Regions from separate parts of the Priestia sp. 53B2 genome, predicted to be linked through region 1. Evidence: a T-box and tRNA genes for the amino acid it is inferred to sense, from the RefSeq annotation. Region 1 holds a T-box; the other holds one or more tRNA genes.
The links. The T-box of region 1 lies ahead of ileS (isoleucine--tRNA ligase). A T-box ahead of a tRNA ligase gene usually reads a tRNA of that ligase, here a tRNA-Ile.
Positions count from the first base shown of each region.

Region 2: it has a tRNA-Ile gene. The T-box ahead of ileS (isoleucine--tRNA ligase) is inferred to sense a tRNA for this amino acid. The anticodon was not compared.

Region 1 covers NZ_JBLZXA010000008.1:495,038-507,231, forward strand. The annotation lists gene ACN6NE_RS05860 (uracil-xanthine permease family protein) at 1-614, opposite strand, end outside; gene pyrR (bifunctional pyr operon transcriptional regulator/uracil phosphoribosyltransferase PyrR) at 771-1,313, opposite strand; gene ACN6NE_RS05870 (RluA family pseudouridine synthase) at 1,505-2,419, opposite strand; gene lspA (signal peptidase II) at 2,416-2,883, opposite strand; gene ACN6NE_RS05880 (conjugal transfer protein TraR) at 2,964-3,251, opposite strand; gene ileS (isoleucine--tRNA ligase) at 3,422-6,187, opposite strand; T-box leader at 6,259-6,479, opposite strand; gene ACN6NE_RS05890 (DivIVA domain-containing protein) at 6,549-7,043, opposite strand; gene ACN6NE_RS05895 (YlmH family RNA-binding protein) at 7,128-7,901, opposite strand; gene ACN6NE_RS05900 (YggT family protein) at 7,953-8,222, opposite strand; gene ACN6NE_RS05905 (cell division protein SepF) at 8,226-8,690, opposite strand; gene ACN6NE_RS05910 (YggS family pyridoxal phosphate-dependent enzyme) at 8,707-9,390, opposite strand; gene pgeF (peptidoglycan editing factor PgeF) at 9,398-10,219, opposite strand; gene ACN6NE_RS05920 (YlmC/YmxH family sporulation protein) at 10,294-10,548, opposite strand; gene sigG (RNA polymerase sporulation sigma factor SigG) at 10,897-11,676, opposite strand; gene sigE (RNA polymerase sporulation sigma factor SigE) at 11,825-12,194, opposite strand, start outside.
Region 2 covers NZ_JBLZXA010000008.1:735,678-747,871, forward strand. The annotation lists gene ACN6NE_RS07160 (peptidoglycan D,D-transpeptidase FtsI family protein) at 131-2,308, opposite strand; gene ACN6NE_RS07165 (MFS transporter) at 2,470-3,747, opposite strand; gene sodA (superoxide dismutase SodA) at 3,877-4,485, opposite strand; tRNA gene ACN6NE_RS07175 (tRNA-Ser) at 4,683-4,775, opposite strand; tRNA gene ACN6NE_RS07180 (tRNA-Ile) at 4,787-4,863, opposite strand; tRNA gene ACN6NE_RS07185 (tRNA-Asn) at 4,867-4,941, opposite strand; tRNA gene ACN6NE_RS07190 (tRNA-Met) at 4,982-5,055, opposite strand; tRNA gene ACN6NE_RS07195 (tRNA-Asn) at 5,057-5,131, opposite strand; gene ACN6NE_RS07200 (DUF456 domain-containing protein) at 5,194-5,679, opposite strand; gene ACN6NE_RS07205 (DUF1189 domain-containing protein) at 6,027-6,818, shown strand; gene ACN6NE_RS07210 (MFS transporter) at 7,131-8,342, opposite strand; gene ACN6NE_RS07215 (hypothetical protein) at 8,419-8,751, shown strand; gene ispG (flavodoxin-dependent (E)-4-hydroxy-3-methylbut-2-enyl-diphosphate synthase) at 8,903-10,006, shown strand; gene ACN6NE_RS07225 (G protein-coupled receptor family protein) at 10,044-10,409, opposite strand; gene ACN6NE_RS07230 (5' nucleotidase, NT5C type) at 10,669-11,244, shown strand; gene ACN6NE_RS07235 (Fur family transcriptional regulator) at 11,275-11,688, opposite strand; gene ACN6NE_RS07240 (metal ABC transporter permease) at 11,685-12,194, opposite strand, start outside.

The sequences.
Region 1 (12,194 bases):
TCTACCAATCCTTGTGTATAAGCGAAGATGTATCCGCCGATAATTCCCATCAGTACCGGAATCAGGCTGATAATGTTTTTAAAGAAGATTGAGCAAGCAACTGTTATCGCTAGTGTCACAAGCGCAACCATCAGGTAAGTTAAGCTGTAATTTCCTTTTGCATCGTTCATAGCCATGCCTACTGCTGTATTAGCTAGTCCTAAGCCTATAACCATAATAACTGGTCCTACTACAACCGGAGGAAGCAGCTTCATAATCCAATTAATTCCTGTTCCTTTTATAATCAAAGCAACAATTCCATAAACAAGTCCGGCTAAGAAACAGCCAACCATTGTTTCTTCAGGTCCAAACGAAGCTTTTGCGAAAATGATTGGCGTGATGAACGCGAACGATGAACCAAGATAAGAAGGAATTTGACCTCTTGTAATGAGCAGGAAAGCAAGCGTTCCTACCCCGCTTGAAATCAAAGCAATTGCCGGGCTGAACCCGACTAGGAACGGCACTAACACCGTCGACCCAAACATTGCAAACAAATGCTGTAGACTCAATGTTAACCAATTTACTGCTTTTGGTTTATCATGTATATCAAGTACAAAATCTCGTTGTTGACTCATATGTTTTTCCTCCTATCACTATTAAAAAACCTCTTTACGCAGAGGCAAAGAGGTTTTCAGCATACAAGGAAGACGCTATACCGCAGTATAGTTTTCCTCGTATAGTGACCCCCCTTTTGCAGCCTCACGGGACTACCATTTAAAAGGGTATATAATTTATTTTTCGTAAATAGACACGTGGTCTTTTTCGTCTACTTCCATTAAATGCACCGCAATTTTTTCACTTTTAGCTGTCGGTACGTTTTTGCCAACATAGTCTGCTCGAATCGGCAGCTCGCGGTGCCCTCTATCCACTAAAACAGCCAGCTGAATGAGTTCAGGTCGGCCGATATCAATCAGTGCATCAAGTGCTGCTCGAACCGTACGGCCCGTATATAACACATCGTCTACTAAGATGACGTTCTTATTTGCAATATCTGTCGGAATATCTGATCCTTTTACGAGAGGCTCATCATTGCTTGTCACTTTCGATAAATCATCTCGGTAAAGCGTGATGTCTAGTTCTCCGACTGGCAATGTATTTCCTTCAATTTGTGCAATTCGTTCTGCTAAACGTTTTGCGATATAAATACCTCGCGTTTTAATCCCCACTAGCACACAATTTTCGATTCCTTTATTCTTTTCAATAATCTCATGTGCAATTCGAGTTAAAGCGCGGCGAATAGCCTGTTCGTCAAGTACGGTAGCTTTTACGTTCACTGTTTTTCACCTCAAGTTGTTGACATAAAAAAATCCTCTTGCCTTGAGGCAAGAGGATTTGGTTTTAGACATATTTCTTCAAAAAGGCTATAAGTATGCCTTTTCTGCACCGTTTCCTTCTCAGCCTCTCTGGACTGTTCTTAAAGGTTCTTATTAAGTTAATACAAGTATGCCATCACTTATGGCAGTTGTCAACTTCTTTTTTCAATAAGCTCTAGCATCTCATTAAACTCTTTTGGAGCCGGTGCTTCAAATTCCATATATTCATTTGTACGAGGGTGAATAAAGCCTAATACACCTGCATGAAGCGCTTGTCCGTCAATCGGAAGCGTTTTTTTCGGTCCGTACTTCGGATCCCCGGCAAGCGGAAAGCCAATATACTTCATATGAACGCGAATTTGGTGTGTTCGCCCCGTTTCTAGCTTACATTCGACTAGTGAAAAATCTTTAAAACGCTGCAATACAGTAAAGTGCGTCACTGCATCACGACTGTTTTCATCAGTCACCGTCATGCTTTGACGATCTTGCTTATCTCGCCCGATTGGCGCATCAATTGTACCGTGATCATGCGCAATTACTCCGTGAACGATAGCTTTATAACGACGCGTCACTGTTTTAGCTACAAGCTGACTAACTAGTGATTCATGAGCTAAATCATTTTTTGCAACCATAAGTAAACCGGATGTATCTTTATCAATTCGATGAACGATACCAGGGCGCATAACGCCGTTAATACCGGATAAATCTTTACAGTGAGCCATTAGGCCGTTTACAAGCGTGCCGCTATGATGACCAGGAGCTGGATGTACAACCATGCCGCGAGGTTTATTTACAACAAGCACATCTTGATCTTCATAATAAATATCTAAATCCATTTCTTCCGCTACCACATCAAGCTCTTCTAGTTCCGGCACTTCGATAATAATAGCGTCTCCTGTTTTACATTTATAGTTTCCTTTGACGGTTTTATCGTTCACTTTTGCGTGACCTTCTTTAATCCACTGCTGCACTTGTGAACGTGACCATTCTGCATTTACAGTCGAAAGTACTTTATCAATACGTTCTCCTGCTTGTTCTTCATTTATAACTGTTTCAATTACATTCATTCTTTGTGCTCCTTCTTCATTTTCCCTTCAAACAGCGTCATAATAAACATGATAATTACTCCGACGACAAGTGCCGAATCAGCTACGTTAAAAATCGGAAAATCATACGTAAAGATGTATGTATTTACGAAATCAACTACTTCTTTACGGACCACTCGATCAATAAAGTTTCCAATGGCGCCGCCTAACATTAATGCTAGCGCAATACCGAACCATTTATCTTGTTTTTTGAGCTTTTGAATATAAATTATTAAACCGACTACCACAACCACCGTAATGAGATAAAAGAACCACATCTGTCCTTGTAAAATCCCCCACGCGGCTCCTCTATTACGATGAGAGGTAATGTAAAGAAAGTTTTCAATTACGGTGATGCTTTGTCCATAATACATTTCTTTTACAATCATCCATTTTGTTACCTGATCAATAAGTATAACAACTAAAGCGATAAGATAATAAAACACAAACGTTTTCCTCCCGCAATAAAATCAAACGAATCCATACTAAAGCATTTTAGCACATAATTCATTTTTTTTCTCGCTTCTCACCATAAAACAAATAAATCTTCATTTGTGCGGGCCGTCGGCATTACTTTTAATTTATGAATAGACATCACTTCGCCGGTTAGTTCATCAATTCCGAACGCACCAACGTCAAGCTTTGCTAACGCGTGTTCTACATCTTTTAAATCGGCTTTAATCATTTCTATTACATAACGTTCCTTTTCATCTATATAACCAGATTGTTCTGTAGCATATCTCACTAGGCGATCTTGTAATTCTTCTTTAATAAGAGCTAATTCCTGTCCAATGGAAAGATAATTTTCATACATGCAAACGCCTCCTGTGCTGATAAGATGAAGTATTAATGATGTTAGTTTTACCGAGTTTTCCATCGAATCTACAACACAAGTTTTTCCTAAGGCTTTAAATACTTTATACCATTGTATTTGGGAATTTCGTACAGCAAAAAACACGCCCAAAAAGGACGTGTTTTTGTTAATTACTGCTGAACGTAGTGATTTTTTACAACATCCGCACAGCGTGTACATAAAGTCGGGTGATCTTGATCTTCGCCAACTGTTGGTGATACAACCCAGCAGCGCTCACACTTCTCACCTTCTGCTTTACTTACAACAATTGAAGCATAGCTGAATTTTTGTGCTTCAGCAGGTGCTTCACCTTCTGCTACCTCAAGATCTGAAACGATGAAGAGTTGACCTACATTTTCAGAAATAGATGCTAACAGCTCTTTTGTATCTGCTGTTGGATACAGCGTTAATTTTGCTTCTAAAGACTTACCAATTACTTTTTCATTACGAGCCTGTTCTAGCGCTTTTAATACTTCATCACGAAGCTCCATGAACGCATCCCATTTCTCTACTAATTGATCTGCTCCTTCAATTTCTTGAACCTCTGGCATATCAACTAGCTGCACGCTTTCTTCCGTTACATTTGGAACGTGAACCCATACTTCGTCTGCTGTATGAGAAAGAATTGGAGACACTAATTTCGTTAACGATAATAACGTTTCATAAAGGACCGTTTGAATGCTGCGACGCTCTACATTATTTTCTGCTTCGATGTACAATACATCTTTTGCAAAGTCTAAGTAGAATGAACTCATATCAATTGTACAGAAATTATGCACTGCGTGATAAATGCTTGAGAATTCATATGAATCATAAGATTTTTTCACTTTATCAATTAATTTGTTCAGCTTCACAAGCATGTAGCGGTCTACTTCACGAAGGTCTTCAACGGCTACAGCATCAGTTGTTGGATTAAAGTCCGCTAAGTTTCCTAGTAAGAAACGGAACGTGTTGCGGATTTTACGATATACTTCTGCTACTTGTTTTAAAATGTTATCAGATACACGAACATCAGCTTGGTAATCTACAGAAGCTACCCATAAACGTAAAATATCTGCACCTAGTTGTTTCATTACTTTTTCTGGAATTACAACGTTTCCTAATGACTTACTCATTTTGCGACCTTCACCGTCTAAAGCAAATCCGTGGCTAAGTACCCCTTTATAAGGTGCTTCACCCGTTACAGCTACACTTGTAGAAAGACTTGAATTAAACCAGCCGCGGTATTGGTCAGAACCTTCTAAATACAAATCAGCCGGACGCTGTAAGTCTTCACGTTCTTCAAGAACAGCTTGATGTGAAGAGCCAGAGTCAAACCATACGTCCATGATGTCTGTTTCTTTTGTGAAGCGGCCATTTGGGCTTCCTTCATGAGTAAAGCCTTCTGGAAGCAAGTCTTTTGCTTCACGCTCAAACCATACGTTTGATCCATGTTCTCTAAATAGATTTGATACGTGTTCGATTGTTTCGTCCGTAATGATTGGCTCATCATTTTCAGCATAAAATACTGGAATCGGAACGCCCCATGCACGTTGACGAGAAATACACCAGTCTCCGCGGTCACGCACCATGTTATAAAGTCGCGTTTCACCCCAAGTAGGCACCCATTTTGTTTTTTCTACTGCTTTTAATAAATCTTCACGGAAATCTTTAATAGACGCAAACCACTGCGCCGTTGCACGGAAAATTGTTGGTTTCTTTGTACGCCAGTCATGTGGGTATGAGTGGGTAATGAAACTTAATTTTAACAGCGCGCCTTCTTCTTCTAGTTTGTCTGTAATCGGCTTATTCGCTTTATCATAGAATAATCCTTCAAATCCTGGTGCTTCATTCGTCATATGACCCTTACTGTCGACTGGACAAAGAACTTCCAAACCGTATTTTTGACCAACGATAAAGTCGTCTTCCCCGTGTCCCGGTGCTGTATGAACGCACCCAGTACCAGCATCCGTTGTTACGTGATCGCCAAGAACAACTAAAGAATCACGCTTGTAGATAGGATGCTCAGCTACAACACGCTCAAGTTCTGAACCTTTTACCGTACGAAGCGTCTTATAGTCAGTCCATTCAATTTCTTTAGCAACTGTTTCAATCAGTTCAGTTGCCACTACATATTTCGCTCCATCTGCTTCAACTACGCTGTACTGAAGCTCAGGATTGACAGCAATCCCTTGGTTAGCTGGCATTGTCCATGGTGTTGTCGTCCAAATGATGAATTTTTCATCTTGTTCAAGCACACCTTTACCATCTTTTACGTTAAACGCTACGTAAATAGAAGCTGAACGCTTGTCATAGTATTCGATTTCCGCCTCTGCTAAAGCAGATTCACTTGAAGGGGACCAGTACACAGGTTTTAACCCTTTGTAGATGTAGCCTTTTTTCGCCATGTCACCAAACACTTTGATTTGCTGCGCTTCGTACTGCGGCTGAAGCGTTACATATGGATTATCCCAATCTCCGCGTACGCCTAAACGTTTAAACTGCTCACGCTGGCCGTTTACTTGTTCCCAAGCATACTGTTCGCAAAGCTTACGGAACTCAGCTACCGTCATTTCTTTGCGGTTTACTTTTTTATTTTTTGTTAAAGCTGTTTCAATTGGCAAACCGTGTGTATCCCAGCCTGGTACATAAGGTGCGCAGAAGCCTGACATCGACTTATAGCGAACGATAAAATCTTTTAAAATTTTATTTAATGCATGTCCCATGTGAATATCGCCATTCGCATATGGAGGTCCATCATGCAGGACAAATAACGGACGGCCTTCCGTACGTTTTTGTACTTTTTCATAAATATTCATTTCAGCCCACTGTTCTTGCATTTTAGGCTCGCGGTTCGGTAAATTTCCACGCATCGGAAATTCAGTTTTTGGCATCAATAATGTATCTTTATATTCCATGTTTTACCCTCCAAAAAAAAACGTAAATTTCATATCTTTTTGTACCATAACAAAAAGACCTCCTCATCCCAAAAAGGGACGAGAAGGCCTCCCGCGGTACCACCCTAGTAGATTTGCTGCACGCAAATCCTCTTTGCATTCGTAACGTGAATAAACCGCCACTGCTTACTATCATCAGTTCAGCAATGGTACTCTAGGGTGATTTTCACTTTTTTATTTGTTATCGAGCTCGCACCATCCTCGATTCGCTTTGACAAACTAAAAAAGCTACTGTCCCTGTCTCCGTACTGTTTGATATGAAATTTCATCTGTTACCAAATTATATGACAACAAAACGTGAGAAGTCAAGATGATGTCTTGACTAGTCAATTTTTTCTTCTAGCGCTGGCATCTCATAATCCATCAACTGATCCCAGTCGTCGCTGTTTAACATTTCAAGCTGTGCTTCGATTAACATTTTGAAACGAGTTCTAAATACTTTAGACTGCTTTTTCGTCTCCTCAATGTCCATCGCAATTTTACGAGACTTAGACAGTGCTTCATTAATAATGCGGTCCGCATTTTTTTCTGCTTCTTTTATAATGAGCTTCGCTTCTTTTTCAGCGTTTCGCTTCACATCTTCCGCTGCTTCTTGAGCAATTAAAATTGATTTATTTAACGTTTCTTCGATGTTAGTAAAATGTCCAAGACGATCTGTTAATTCAGATACTCTTCCTTCTAACTCCTTTTTATCACGCATTACCAGCTCATAGTCTTTAATTACTTGGTCAAGAAACTCATTTACTTCATCTTCATCATATCCGCGAAACCCGCGATTAAACTCTTTGTTATGAATATCCAAAGGGGTTAAAGGCATCTAGGCCACCTCCGTGTTGTCTCATTACATCATTAGTAATGGTTTATTCGACATATTTTTAAAATTTCCTGCTAGTAGATTTCTTTATTTCTGCTTTCCTACAACAATTCGCCATTTTTCTTTTTTGGTTTTGCCTTCAAGCGAAACGATACGACTTCTGCCGTGACCACGAAGTGACAAAATATCACCTTCATGACATTCAAAAGAAGGCTGTTCAATGACTTTAAAATTTACTTTTACCGCTCCATTTGCAATAAACGGCTGGACTTTTTGTCTTGATAAATTGTGAATGGTCGACAGCAAAACATCAAGCCTCATTGAAGAAACTGTATAAACGTGTTCAATCAGCTCTTCTTTTACCACATGTAGCTGCTCTCTTTGAATAGAAGAAAGTGAAACTTTGGCTTTTCCAATTGATGTTAAATTCATCTCAATATAAGAAGAAATTTCCTCTGCAGCTACAAGCTGAATATCGTCTCCCGCGACCAAAATATCGCCAAATTTTGAACGGCGCAGTCCTAAGGACATCGCCGAACCAAGAACTTGAGGATGTTCAATCGTCACAAACTTTTTAGGATAATTGAGCTCGTACATATGCAACTGAAAATCTTCGCTTTCAGGTACATAGTAATCCGGATATAGCAGCGCACGCTTGCGTTCAGCAAACGGTTGTCCACCATCAAATGAAACTTGAACCTCTCCTTCAGTCCCGACAATAGCCGTCAAAATCTGCTGTTCTCTTGGATCTAAAAAGTCCGTTAATTTTGGGCTGTATTGATGTAGGACATCTTCTTTCCACTGAAGAACCTGGTCAATAAATCCATGTTCTTCTTGTCTAAAATGTTCATAAATAGACATATTATTACTCCTACTATTGGTATGTAAAAAAGGAATCCAGCGATTCCTTTTTTAAATAAAACCCACCACATTATTAAGTGAATACACGCCTCTTTCCGCAAATCGCAATAAAAAGATTGCGACAAGCGGTGAAATATCAATCATGCCAATAGGTGGAATGATTTTACGAAAAGGCTCTAAGTAAGGCTCACAAATACTGCCAAGCAGCTGACCAAACTTAGACGCCCTTACATCGGGTACCCAAGACATCAAAATGTAAATAATCAGTGCCCATGAGTAAAGCCCAATCAATTTTCCAAGAATCCCAAAAACGATGTCCAAAAACTACCACCTCTTTACGTTTGTTGTATCATGTTCTCCCATCATATCTGAAATGCTTCCGCTTACGTCTACATTATCAGGTGTACATAAAAAGATGTCGGTTCCAATTTTTTGAATGTCCCCGCCTAAAGCATAAACTGTACCACTTAAAAAGTCGACAATTCTCACTGCTTGATCTCGTTGAATGCGCTGTAAATTCACAACTACGACTTTACGATTTTTTAAATGATCCGTAATTTCTTGTGCTTCGGCATAGACGCGAGGTTCGCAAAGCATCATTTTTGATGATTTTTGAACGCTTTGCAAGCTAATCACATTTTGCTGCTGATTCGGCTGCTGACTAGCTTTCGCTGGTCTCGACTGCTGTACAGGCTCTTCTACCGACTCTTCTTGTTCGTAATGTTCTTCTACATATTCAGTATCGTCATCAAGAGCAAAAAAACTTCTAAAGCGATTTTTCATACTCATCTTGAATTACACCTCCTTAACGTTCATTCCCAACTAACGTAGTTCCTAGTCGAATGAATGTTGCTCCTTCTTCAATTGCAATTGCATAATCGTTTGACATTCCCATTGATAGCTCTGTACACGGTGCATATGGCAAATTTAGTTCTTGTATGCGATTCTGCAATTTCTTTAGACCTTTAAAACAGCTGCGAAGCGTAGACTCATCATCTGTGTGAGGAGCCATTGTCATCAATCCGACCACTTGGATATTTGCAAATGCTTCAAGAGATTGAATAAATGGAATTACATCTTCTATAGCAAGGCCATGCTTTGATTGTTCTTCGGCAACATTAACTTGTACAAAACATTTTATACGATGTTCTGCACGTTTATCAATTTCTTTTGCTAAAGATAATCGGTCTAGTGAATGAATATAGTCAACTTTATCAATCACATTTTTTACTTTTCTTGTTTGTAAGCTTCCGATAAAATGCCAGGTCGCTTTCTCACCGATTGATTCATACTTTTCTAGAAGACCTTCATCCCTGTTTTCTCCGAGATGTAAAATGCCTGCATCCACTGCTTCTGCTGCTCGTTTTATGGAAACGTATTTTGTTACAGCAATCAGCTCTACATCTTCTCGATTTCGATTAACTTTTTTACACGCTTCAGCAATTGTTTGTTGAACTGCTTCTAGATTTTCACTTACGCTAGCTGTCACTATGTAATTACTCCTCCTTAAAGCCTATGAAGTTAAACATGCGTCCTGTTTTCCCTTGGTCGCGGCGATGTGAGAAGAACAGGTCATCTTCACAGCTTGTACAATACGACGATGTTAAAATTCGTTCCGGCAATACGCCTGCGTTTTGAATCAACAGCTTATTGACTTTTTTTAAATTAAGCGCGTATTGTCCAGGGCTTACTTCTTGATATCCACTTTGGCCAATTACTTCGTTTACTTGTGTAATGACGCGGTTATCGACAACATAACAGCAATCTTCAATCGAAGGGCCAATCGCCACGTAAATATCTTCAATCGGAACATTTTCTTGCTCTACCCAACGTCGAATCATATTTCCTGCAATATTTTTTACTGTTCCCTTCCACCCAGCATGAGCTAGACCAACTAAATGGTGATCAGGCGCATAGAAGTACAGCGGAACACAATCTGCATAACATAAAGCTAACAAAATATCAGATTCATTTGTATAAATGCCATCCGTTGCTTTTATGCCCTCTTCATACTTGTAGAGTCCTTTTGCACAGTCGGCTTTTGTTACTTTTTGAACAGTTGCTTCATGTACTTGTTCAGCACATACAAAGCTTTCAAAAGACATGTCTAGTTCGGCTGCTAAAATTTTTCTATTTGTAATAACATCTTCTACGTTATCGTTTACGTGAAGCCCTAGGTTAAAAGAAGCAAATGGAGGTTTACTCACGCCATCATTTTTTGTGGTGAAACCAGCAACAAGCATATCATTCTTTTCTACCCAAGGGCTCAGCCACATAAACGACTCGTGATGGCTTTTTTTTAATGGCTCAGGATTCATGTATGTGACACATCCCTTGTTTCATTTGTTCTCACATATTGTACCACAGATTGCTAGGTGCTGTTGACAAAAAACTAATTCTCTTCAGGCTGAAATGCGTCTTTATAACGTACTAAAATGACATCAGAACCAATTTTCACAATATTTTTCCACGGAATCACAATTTCATCATCTTTTCCAAAGAAGCCCAATACACGAGAACCTCCGATAATGACGGCCTGTATTTTTCCCGTTGTTAAGTCAATATCAATATCCCCTACATTTCCAAGTTTTTTGCCATCAGCTACATTCACTACATCTTTCAGCTGGAATTCTGAAATCTTTAACATGCTCTCTCCTCCTATAGCCAACTTTATTCCTTAGCCTATATATATTTTCAAATTTTCATTTCATGAAGGAAAAGCTTATTTTTTCTCTGCCATTCTCGTTCTATAGGCATTTTGTTCACTAATTACACAGCTTTTCATCAAGAGACATTCTCAACGAGTAGCTAGAAGTCCTCACAGCAATAGGAATTCTGATATGAATATCTTTTGGTCATGTATTATACATTGATACATACAAAATAAGCACCGTGTCTGTTTTTATAGACACGATGCTTATTAAGTTGAACATCAAATAAAGTGAATGGTATTAATTGTATGAACGCGAGCAGCTGCCAGTTTAGATAGCTTTTGTTAACTTTGAATATTTTTATTCATCTGTTTAATAGCAGCTTTTTCTAAACGAGAAACCTGCGCTTGAGAAATACCAATTTCTTCAGCCACTTCCATCTGTGTTTTACCTTGAAAGAAGCGCTTTCGCAAAATTAGTTTTTCTCGCTCGTTCAATCTTCTCATACCTTCTTGCAAAGCAATTTCTTCAATCCAAGTTGAATCACGGTTGCGTTCATCGCTTAGCTGATCCATGACATAAATTGGGTCTCCACCATCATTGTAGATAGGTTCAAATAGAGAAACCGGATCTTGGATAGCATCTAAAGCAAACACAATTTCTTCATGCGGCACTTCTAGGACTTTTGAAATTTCCTCAGCTGTAGGTTCCTTGGATGTTTCACTCATAAGCCTTTCACGAACTTGAAGAGCTTTATAAGCAATATCACGAAGGGAACGAGAAACACGGATTGGATTATTGTCACGTAAATAGCGGCGAATTTCCCCTATAATCATTGGGACAGCATATGTAGAAAACTTCACGTTTTGACTTAAATCAAAATTGTCAATGGATTTCATTAATCCAATACACCCAACTTGAAATAAGTCATCAACAAATTCTCCACGATTGTTAAAACGTTGGATCACGCTGAGTACGAGACGTAAATTTCCGCTTACTAGCTTTTCTCTTGCTGTTCCATCTCCAGCCTGCATTTGTTTAAACAACTTTCGCATTTCTTCATTTTTTAATACGGGAAGTTTCGAAGTATCTACTCCACAAATTTCTACTTTATTTCTTGTCAACTCTTTCCCTCCTAACAGGAGATGATGTTCTGAATTCAGTATCTCCTCAGAAGGAAAAAATATGCACTTTTACAATTCTGACAATTCTCCACTAAAAAAGCTGATTGTATAAGATGCTTCTCAGCCCTTATACAATCAGCTTTTTTACTTAAACCATTTTATTAAATTCTTTTCGCAGCCGTTTAATAATTCGTTTTTCAAGCCTTGAAATATAAGACTGAGAAATGCCTAGCATATCAGCTACATCTTTTTGCGTTTTTTCTTCTCCGCCGGCTAGCCCAAAGCGCAGCTCCATAATTTGCTTTTCACGATCATTTAATTGGTGCAGTGCTTTCAACAAAAGTTTTCTATCCACATTCGCTTCTAGGTCTTTTGTGATGATATCTTCTTCGGTTCCCATCACGTCAGATAATAGCAGTTCGTTTCCATCCCAATCAATATTTAACGGCTCATCAAATGAAACTTCAGATCGAATTTTGTTGTTGCGGCGCAAATACATTAAAATTTCATTTTCAATA
Region 2 (12,194 bases), 240 kb from region 1:
CAACCGCTAAAAGCACCTACATACACGAAATCTACGTCCACCCTACCAATAAAAAAATCCGAACAAAGTTGATTCTTAATCAACTTCGTTCGGATCTTACTTCAACTAATATGCTTTTGTCCCAGCCTCTTTAATTGGCGTCGTTTGCAATGACAGCCTGTTGATTCTCTTCTTGGTCTTTTACTTCTTGTTCACCTTTTTTCTTTAAATCAAAATACGTATCGAGCGCAGAACGAGCAAGCTCTTTTGTAATGGTATTTGGTGCACTTGGCACAAATGCCGATGGTACCACGACAGCTACTGCAATTTCAGGATTATTTGCCGGAGCAAAGGCCACAAAGTTTGAATTATTAACTTTAATCGGATCCCCTCCGCTTGGGTTTTTCTCATAGGCTTGTGCCGTTCCTGATTTACCAGCAGGATTATAGTTCGCTGTATGGAAAGCTGCATACCCTGTACCGCCTTGTTCTTGCGTAACGCGCTTAAAGCCATTTTGAACATCTTTAATGTATTCTTCTTTCATCGTAATACGATTTAACACATCAGGTTCAAATGAATGCTGCGTACCGCCAATTTCATCGGTTTTAATCGTTGATTTTCGGATTTCTTTTACTAGCTGCGGCTTGATGCGATACCCTCCATTAGCTATTGCAGAAGTATATTGAACAAGCTGCAGCGGCGTGTACGTATCATACTGACCAATTCCTAAATCAAGCGCCGTACCTGGAACATCGCTTCCGCCTTGGACACCTGTTGATTCGTTATCAAGGTCTATGCCTGTTGATACGCCTAAGCCGAACTGACTGTAGTAAGAACGCAGTTCGCTGAATGTATCAGGTTTAATCGGTAAAGTCATGTTTTTATGATACTGTAACCCAGCCATAGCCATTACCGTTTTAAACATAAAGACGTTGGATGAATATTTTAACGCAGATGAATACGTTAAGGGTCCTAACCCTTCAGCCTCAGCTGATTTTTTAACCGGTGTTCCTTTAATTTTTAACGGTTCATCAACGAACACTGTGTTTGGCTTAATAGCTCCTGAATCTAAGCCGGCTAAAACCGTTGCTCCTTTTACAACAGAGCCCATTGTATAAGATGTTGAAATATTTCCTAATGCAAAATCTTCTATTTTAGGCGCTCCAGTCTTCTTATCAATGGTGTATTTTTTACCTGCCATTGTTAAAATTTCTCCTGTGTGAGGATCCATCATAATAACAAAAGCACGGTCTAAAAATTGCGTTCCTTTCATTTGCTTTTTGGCTAAAAGCTGGTCCGTAATTTGTTTTTCTACTGCTTTTTGAAGCTCCATATCAATAGTTAAAACCAAATCACTGCCGCGTTCACCTTTAGACACTTGAATTGTATCAAGGAGATTTCCTTTTTTATCTGTTACATATTGGACTTTTTCTTTTTGACCGCTGAGCTGAGCTTCGTATTGCTTCTCTAAATAGCTCGTCCCAACTTGGTCATTTCGGCTATAGCCTCTTGACAAGTAATACTGTACTTTATCTTTAGGCAGTCCTTCGTTGGCAGATGATACATTTCCAAGCAAAGTACGAAGAGTACTGTTTTCTGGGTATGAGCGATCCCAATACGTTGTTGTATCAACACCTGGAAGTTCATCTAAGTGCTCACTTACAACGGCATACTCTTCATTTGTCACACCGCTCTTAACAATTTGCGGGGTGTTAGAGTAACCTGCTTCCATTTGGCGCTTAATAGCGAGAACTTCTAAATCACTCTTTAGACTTTCTAAATCTTTTTTAGAGATGCGGTCTAACTGACGTTGATACAGTTCGTCATCAGTCATTTCACCATCTTGAACTTTTTTGCGATCAGCTTGCGTAATTTTCTGTTCCGCTTCTTTTGGGTGAAGCATAATCCAATAATCCTTCATATCGCGTTCTGTAATTTTTACCACATTTTTAGCATCTTTATTCTTTTTATTTTCTGGAATATCAATCACATTTGTGGTGTAAGGAACATCGATCATAGTGGCTAACTTTTTAGCGATGCGCAGCCTTTCTTCAGCTGTATTTCCTTGAAAACGAGTATATGTAATCGTATTTAAAGAGGTATTATCTACAATTACGCGGTTATAACGATCGTACATTTTCCCTCGAGGAACAGGCGTACTGACCGTAACGTCCTGTGTTTTTTCGACTTCTCGTTCGTAATTCTCACCGTACACAATTTGAACAAGTCCCAACCGCAAAATTAATACGGAAAATAGGGCAAATACGGTCAAGAAAAGTAAGTTCACACGAAAAGGCACGTGACTTTTTCTTCTTTTTTTCTTTTTCATACCAACACCTACACTTTATAAAACATATATACCATAACACCATAAAATCAGACATTTAGCAAATAAATAGACACCTGGCAGGTGCCTATTTACACAACGTATTTATTCTAAAAGAAAAGCGAGACATTTTCCATAGTACAAATGAAGGAGCTCACAATACTCTAAGCTGGAGACTCTCCGTCTCCTTCATTTAATACCGGAGGAGTAACAGTCGTTTCTTTTTTGTGCAGAGGCTGTGAGATATGTCTCACACAAAAATAAATGATCGCATGCCCTGCTCCAACAATAGCTAACAAAATGGGAATACTTTTTGCTTCATCAAAAAATAGTACAGCTATTAAAAACAAAGATATGGAAACGACGCGCCCAATATTCAGAAATACTTCTCTGACAACAATGTATTCAATTCTTTTTGAAACAACGTCTTTCGCTCGTCCAATCACATCGTATGTTAGAGAAATGAATGGAACCAACAAAATAGGATAGGCAATGGCAATACAAACAGCATATATAATTAACTTTGGATACGATAAGTTAAAGATAAGCAAAAAGACTGCTCCATAGAGAAGGAGGCCCCCTGTGAAGATAAATCGAAGGCGATTTTTTTGCTTAATAAATCTTGAGGCAACATAGTATCCTACAAACGCAACCGCTGAATTCACCAGTCCATATGTTCCTAAAGCTAATTCACTTCCCGTCGTAATAAATACCATGACGGATACAACAAAAATGAACGTACCTTCACGCAACCCTTGAAAGAAATGAGCCTGCAATATTCGATTCCAGTCTTTATTGACTTTTCTTTCAGCCCATACTTCTTTAAATTTGTATACTCCTTCCGCTGCGCGTCTTGTAATAAAAAAACTAAGCACAACGGCACCGATAAACAATAGCAAAGATACACCAAATACAATTTTATACCCAAGTGATTCATACAAAGCGGAAATAACAAAGCCCGCTCCTAAAGGACCAATCATCCCTGCAAAAGAGTTTAAGATCCCTAAAAATCCGTTAAAAAAGTCTCTTGTATCAGGTTCTGTAATTTCAAAAGTTAGCACATTAAAAGCTAGCCAATAAAAGCCATATCCTATACCCAGCAGTCCACCAAGCACTACTAAATACTCGGCTGCGTTAGCTCCACTGACTAATACAGCGATATAAAAAACAGCTAAAAAAGATACACCTAACCTTAAAACCACAACACGGTCAATTCGTTTGGCCCATTTACCTGCTAAAATAAACGTAAGCGGCTGAAGCACCACTACCGCTAAATTATAAATAGCGAGATCCGAAAATTCGCCTGATTGTTTCCACAGATAAATGTTAACAAACGAATTGGAAATTGAAATAGCCAAGGCATAAAGACCGCCTATAATTAAAAGCAAAAGTAAATCTTTACTAACTTCTACATCTCCAACTACTTTTTTTAATAAAGCCATATTAAAAAACTCCTTTTCTCTTCTACACCTAGTGTGTGAAAAAGAAAAGGAGATATGTAAAAGAATTGGAAAACAAAAAAGCCAGTAAAGGTAATAATTACTTTACTGGCTCTTGAATACGTCTTCAGCTTATTTTGCAGCGTCGTAACGCTTAGCAACTTCGTCCCATTTTACAACATTAAAGAATGCTGAAATGTAATCTGGACGGCGGTTTTGGTAATTTAAGTAGTAAGCGTGCTCCCAAACGTCTAGACCAAGAATTGGCGTTTTGCCTTCCATTAATGGGCTATCTTGGTTTGGTGTGCTTGTTACTTCTAATTCGCCGTTGTTTACAACTAACCAAGCCCAGCCAGAACCGAAGCGAGTTTTAGCTGCATTTGCAAATTCTTCTTTGAATTGATCAAAGCTGCCGAATTTGCTAGCGATAGCGTCTGCTAATTCACCAGTTGGAGCACCGCCGCCGTTAGGGCAAAGGATTGTCCAAAATAATGAGTGGTTCGCATGACCGCCACCGTTATTGCGTACTGCTGTACGGATATCTTCAGGAACAGCATCTAAGTTTGAAATTAACTCTTCAATACTTTTGCTTTCTAAATCCGCTTTGCCTTCAACAGCAGCGTTTAGGTTTGTAACATATGTGTTGTGATGTTTTGTGTGGTGAATATTCATTGTTTCTTTGTCGATATGTGGTTCCAGTGCATCGTATGCATAAGGTAGTTCTGGTAATTTGTAAGCCATGAATAATTCCTCCTTCAAAATATGTAAGCATTTTGGCGCAAAAGCACCATATACGTTTAGATTAGCAAATTTACCCTACTGTTTCAAATAAAAAGTTTCTAATCCATGATTTATATTTACCTAATTCCCATTCGCTATTCTTTTAAACATAAAAAAAGCTTCTTTTTCTCAAAAGAAGCTTTGAATAGACAATAGTATGGCGGAGGAAGAGGGATTCGAACCCCCGCGGGCTTTAACACCCCTGTCGGTTTTCAAGACCGATCCCTTCAGCCGGACTTGGGTATTCCTCCAACCCTATAAATGGTGGACCCTGCAGGACTCGAACCTGCGACCGGACGGTTATGAGCCGTCTGCTCTAACCAGCTGAGCTAAGGGTCCACATGGCTCCACAGGTAGGACTCGAACCTACGACCGATCGGTTAACAGCCGATAGCTCTACCACTGAGCTACTGTGGAACAATATGAATTATGTATGTCACAAACGTAAATTGGAAAATAGCGGCGGAGGGGATCGAACCCCCGACCTCACGGGTATGAACCGTACGCTCTAGCCAGCTGAGCTACACCGCCATGGCTCCACAGGTAGGACTCGAACCTACGACCGATCGGTTAACAGCCGATAGCTCTACCACTGAGCTACTGTGGAACAATATAACATTTACTAGCGACATTAAAAATTTAACATGTTTCTAGCCTAAAGTCAATATATTATTTTAAAACAGCGTATAAAAAATAGGCAATCATCAGCAGTTGAATAAATCCTTTTGAAATAGCGCCACTAAAAAAGCCAATAACTGAACCTACTCCAATTTTTACTGCGTTGCTAATTGTGGTCCGATGAACAATCAGTTCTCCTACAATCGCTCCGATAAACGGCCCTAAAATAATTCCAAATCCCGGAATGACAAACGGACCCACAAGCAGCCCAACTGTACTTCCCCAAACACCTGCTTTAGTGCCTCCGAATTTTTTCACACCAATAATATTAGCTATATAGTCTGCTAAAAAAAGTGCGACAACTAACAATCCTTGTATCACCCAAAATAACCAGCTATAGGAGCTAAAATCATAAAATAAACCGTATATAACAAATCCTAGAGCTACGAATAGCACGCTTGGGATGATGGGATAAACCAACCCAACAAACGATACAACAAAGCTAATGATAATTAATGTCCAACATAAAATAGCCATGTCCGCACCTATCCTTTTTATTATTACTATTTATCATACAATAATCACTCCTATAAAGAAAGACCTTGCACGACGATTCCTTCCTTTATTTTACTTTCGAATACCTCTTCAAATAATGATTCTCGAGTGTACCTCTACAATATTAACAGCACGGTCCTCAAGCTGTCCGTAATATCCCCAAAAACAATGACGGCAAAACCTGTACATATACGCATAAGATGTGCTTGTGACAAAACGCTCCACCGCATCATTTTAATTGGTAACGGTTTCTAAAATCTATTGTAAACCTTAAATTTTCGCTATAAAATAAGGTATAATCAGAATCTTCAATAAGAGGAGGCTTTACAATGAGCATGCTGAAAAAGATGGCATGGAGTTTTACTTCCTTCAAAAAAATAAGGTCGCTTCGCTTTGAGCATACGAATAAAACAATTGGCTTTGTGCTGTTTTTAACATTTATTTCTTTGCTGCCTACATTTTTCTTTATGACTTTGACGATTGTAAACGGCTATCATATCGCTACTACAGATCTTCCGAAATCTGTTTCTTCTTTTTCTATTTCAAACTCACAGCTTACGTCAAGTCAACCTTTCACTAAAAAAGTAAACGGTACCGCTTTTATCTTAAACCCCTCACAGTCTATTGAACGGTTTCATTCCCCTGCTCATGCAATTGGTTTTTTAAAGGATGGAATTTACATCACGACTAATTCACAAACACAAACGTATTCATATGAGTTGCTAAACTGGCATCATAAAGATAAAAATGAACTGTTAAACTTGCTGCACGAACAAAAATTTTCTTTATACATACTAGTCCCTATCGCTATGCTTTTACTGTACGTATTAACATCTGGACTAAACTTCCTTTCTATTACCTGCCTTGCTTATCTTGGAAAACTGATTGGACTCATTACTAAAAAGCAGCTTCCTTTCAAGCAGCTATGGGCACTGAGCGCTTATAGTACGGTAGCCTTCACGCTGCTTTATACGCTTTTTGAAGCTTTTTCTTCGTCTCTAGCAACACATAGCTCTCTTTACTGGATAGGAACATTCTTCATTTACTTGTTGCTCGTCACAAGGGTTCCTATAAGAAAAAAGGTAAAACCTAATAAAGAGGCTGGGACAAACGTATTTTAGTTGAAGGAAAATCCAAACGAGGAATCTAGATTCTTGATAGAGAATTCAACTCGTTCGGATTTTTTTATTGATATGGTGAACGCAGTTTTCATGTATGTGGCTGCTTCTAGCTGGTGATTGGAGGGCAAGACGAAGACTCCTGCGGGAAAAACGGAACGCAGGAGCGTATGCGATGAGGAGGCTCACCGGCCGCCCGCGGAAAGCAACGCCTGGCACGGAAATCAACAGCGGTGTCACAAGCGATACATACTAAATCATTTATTCCACTTGTTCGCCTTTAGATTGGAGTGATTTAGTTAAGTCTTAGCCTCTTTATTTCTGTACAACTTTTCTTCTTCCCATTGCAGAAGAAAGAATTTTCAACTGATACAAAACCCACAAACCTCCTGCTGTGAGCAGAATAAAGCTATAAACAAACATCAGCCTTTCAGTATGCATCCACACTTCAAAAACAACAGGTCCCAACGCTACTCCTAAAAATCTCACCGTTCCATAAATGGATACAATAAACCCTCTTTCTTCGTCTGAAGCCGCTGAAGTAATCATCATATTAATACACGGAAGAACAAATCCTAAGCCGCCAAAGGCGACTGTCAAACAAAACATCAGCACAGGAAGCGTATAAATAAGCGTTAATACTCCAAACATCAGGAATAAAAGAGTTATGCCTACTATCATTAATTTTTTCATGAGCTCTACATCTGTTTTGATGCGTTGACCGGTCCAATAAGAAACGAGCGTCATCGCACCAAGAGGAAATAAAAAAGCGGTTCCTTTAAAAAAACCGTCTATATGATACGTTTCCTCTATTAGAAAAGATAAGTAATATAAAATGCCAAATAATAAAAACAACCCCAATCCCCCGACAAAGAATAAAGGAAAAAGCGATTTTCTTTTATCATAGACAATCCCAATGGCTCTCTTTAAATATTCTTGAACAGATACTGAATCCGAACCTGTTTTCCCTTCTCTCACATACATCACTATACCTACTAAAGCAGCACCTGCAGCTAAAGGATAAACAAAAAACGCGGCATACCATACGACGAGTGCTGCCAATGCTCCAATTATCGGCGCAACCACTTTTCCAACTCCGTTATACACTTCTAAAATCCCGAGGACTTTTGCTCTTTTTTCCCCTGTAAATACATCTCCAGTTAATGCCATTGCCAACGTTGTAGTACCTGCAGCTCCAATCCCTTGAATGACTCTGCCTGCCATCAACACAGCAAAGCTTCCAGAAGAGAATGAAGCACTACTAGCAGCGATGACACTACCTATTATCATCATGACGAGTGAATATATGATTAACTTTTTACGCCCATACCGGTCTGATAAAATCCCTACAGCAGGGATACACAATGCGGCTGGAATCGAAAATGCACTCAGTATCAAACTGGTTTGAACTCCGCTTAAATGAAGTGACTTTTGAATGCTTGGCAGCAGAGGAATGAGCATGGAATTTCCCAGCACCATGATTAAAGGCAATAAGCCTAATGAAACAATCATTAATTTTTCTTTCAATTTTTGTTCTCCAATCATATTTAAGTAAGACAAGCATAGGCTTTACACATAAGCAAAAGAATGAAGGAGGAGCATAATGAAAAAGCTATGTGCATTAGCCGCTTTCGCTTTTATCGGATATATTTGTCACTACGACATTAAATACGGGACCATTCCCACTGCTACTGAAGCAGTTCAAGTCAGCAAAGCGCAGCCTGCAGAAACAAAAGCCGCCAGCTCTTCTTCCACCTATACAAAAATAAAAATTAAGCCAGGCGATACAGTTTTGTCCGTCATTGAGGAGCTTACAAAAAAATCGATACCGGTTTCTATGAACCAAATGATTACAGACTTCAAAAAGTTAAATAACGGTACAGCGCCTGAGGATATTCAAATTGGAAAAACGTATAAGTTCCCTATTTACAAGTAATGACAGCATTCTTCTTGTCAAGATGGGATAGTCATTGTTAAAATAGCTAAGGTAGTACTTTCTACTAGTTATTTTGTTCATAAAGAGTTATTCTATTAAGGAATTCAAATTCTTGATTTCATTTTGAAGGAGAGATTATCACGTGAGTGAAATTATACATCGTACAAAAACACGCCCGGTTAAAGTTGGAGATTTAACAATCGGAGGCAGCAACGAGTTAGTTATTCAAAGTATGACAACCACTAAGACACATGATGTTGAAGCAACGGTTGCAGAAATTAAACGTTTAGAAGAAGCAGGATGCCAAGTTGTTCGTGTTGCTTGTCCAGACGAGCGCGCAGCAGATGCAATCCCTGAAATTAAAAAACGCATTAACATTCCATTAGTTGTGGATATTCATTTTGACTACCGCTTAGCATTAAAAGCAATTGAAGGCGGAGCGGATAAAATCCGTATCAACCCTGGTAATATCGGTCGCCGTGAAAAAGTGGAAGCTGTTGTAAATGCTGCAAAAGCTAAAAATATTCCAATTCGTATTGGAGTTAACGCCGGTTCACTTGAAAAACGTATTTTAGATAAATACGGCTATCCGACAGCAGATGGCATGGTAGAAAGTGCACTTCATCACATTAAAATTTTAGAAGACCTTGATTTCCATGACATCATCGTTTCAATGAAAGCATCGGATGTTAACTTGGCAATTGAAGCTTATGAAAAAGCTGCTCAAGCATTTGACTACCCTCTTCACTTAGGAATTACAGAATCGGGTACATTATTTGCAGGAACTGTAAAAAGTGCAGCAGGTCTTGGCGCTATTTTATCTAAAGGAATCGGAAATACATTGCGTATTTCTTTAAGTGCGGATCCTGTAGAAGAAGTAAAAGTTGCGCGCGAATTGCTAAAATCATTCGGTTTAGCTTCCAATGCTGCAACTCTTATTTCTTGCCCAACTTGCGGACGTATTGAAATTGATTTAATTAGCATTGCTAATGAAGTTGAAGAGTATATTTCAACTGTAAAAGCACCGATTAAAGTAGCGGTACTTGGCTGCGCTGTAAACGGTCCTGGTGAAGCTCGTGAAGCTGATATCGGGATTGCAGGAGCACGCGGTGAAGGTCTGCTATTCCGCAAAGGCGAAATCGTACGCAAAGTTCCTGAAGAAACAATGGTTGAGGAACTAAAAAAAGAAATTGATAAAATTGCTGCTGAATATCACGCAAAGCAAGAAGCTGAAAAAGCTGCAGCTAAATCATAACCAAAAAAAAGCGAGGCGCATATGCGCCTCGCTTTTTTTATGAAAAGAACGGTAATATAAACGTACCGACAATAATCGATACAACTCCGATCCCTATTGCCCATGCTCCTAGCGTAAGTGCTCCTTTTCTGCGTGCGATAAACCCTAGAATAATCCCAGCGGCACCAAGAATAATTGGTAAAAAGAATAGTGAAAGAATCGAAAGCACGAGTGCGAAACGACCGTATCCCGTTCCTTCTCCTCGTCCAGCGACTTCATGATTGCGATTGCGATCAATATCTATAACTTCACGCTCTGCATGAGGCTCTCCTACTCGGTAAGGAACGCCCACTTCAGCTGCAGTTTCTTCCATGAAATCAGCTTCATATACGTCTTTTCTACGCCTTTGTTCTTCATTCTCCATGCTTAATCCCTCGCTTTCGTAAATAAGGAGCATTTATAGTATCTGAATGCGAGGAAAAATTATAAGTGTCAATCTTATACAGCTGCTCACTCTCTTACAAGAAATAGGTACAGACGCAATCACCAGGCCATGCAGTGATCATTACGTTTTGCCAAAGGCGTATAAAAAGTATTACTGTTTCTCTTTGGGCTTTATGTTACACTAGACAAGAATAATCAAGCACCTAAGTAGAATAAACGTATTAAAGGAGTGCACGTAGTTGACGAAAAAGTTTGGAATTGACATTGATGGAACTGTTACTTCTCCTGAAACTTTTGTTCCTCATTTAAATAAAGCCTTTAACTTAAATTTAACACTTGAAGACATTACAGAATATGATTTCAGCCCTTTTGTAAATGTATCACCTGCAGAACTCGGGAAATGGTTTAAAGCAAATGAACGCTCTATTTACGAAACCTCTCCACTTGCAGACGATGCAAAAGCGGTTTTGCAAAAATGGCATCAAAAGCACGAATTATTCTTTATTAGTGCAAGGCACGATAAGCTATTGGACGTCACGGAAGAATGGTTTCAAAAAAATGAACTATCGTTTCATCACATTGAGTTAGTAGGCTCTCATTTTAAAGTTGAGACAGCAAAACGATATGATGTTGATATCTTTTTTGAAGACAAACATGATAATGCTTGTGAAATCAGTGAAGAATGCAATATTCCCGTTATCTTATTTGATACTCCTTATAATCGCTTACCTGTTCCAAAAGGAGTGGTTCGCGTATACAATTGGCTAGAAGCAGATCAGTGGGTAGCCAGCTGGTTAAAAGAACAGCAAAAATAAAAAAGAGAGGTGCATAACGCCCTCTCTTTTTTATTGATTACATTCTATACATTGACCGTAAATTTCAAATTTATGGCCTGTAATATTGTACCCTCGCAAATCCTCGTCTACATACTCCATCGGACAAGCTTCAATTTCTTTTGTTTTTCCACAATCTAAACAAATGAAGTGGTGATGATGATGGGCGGTTGCACATTTAAATCGAAAGTGCTTTTCGCTCGAAAGCTCCGTCATTTCAAGTACGCCTAACTCCACAAACAATGATAAATTACGGTAGATTGTATCAAAACTCAGACCAGGATAATCAGGCTTCATGTACTCTAATACATCTTTTGCCGTTAAGTACTTATTTGATTTTGAAAACAAGGCAAGCATTTCTTCACGTTTTCCTGTATGTTTATATCCTTGATCTTTTAATAAATGAATGGCTTCAGTTAAATTCATTTTTGTTTCCCCTTCCGTCCTTTATTAATCATAATAGATATGATTAAAATAACAACAGCAATGACAACAATTGTACCGCCTGGTGCTAAATCCAAGTAGTACGCTGAAAATAATCCGCCTAAAACAGATATTTCACCAAAAATCACCGAAAGCAGAATCGTTTGTTTAAAGCCTCTAGCTAAGCGAATGCTTGCTGCTACAGGAAGAGTCATAAGAGATGACACTAATAAAATACCGACGATACGCATCGATACAGCAATGACAAGAGCAACCATCACAATAAATAAAAAATGCATCCACTTCGATTTAATCCCAGAAGCAGAAGCGTGCTCCTCGTCAAAAGATAAAATAAACAATTCTTTATATAAGAAAAAGACAATAGCTATGACAAATACGGCTATGACAACAACTGTCCAAAGGTCCGAACGACTCACCGCACTTACGCTTCCAAACAAATAATTCATTAAATCATTATTAAAACCGTCCGCTAGCGAGATACAAATTGC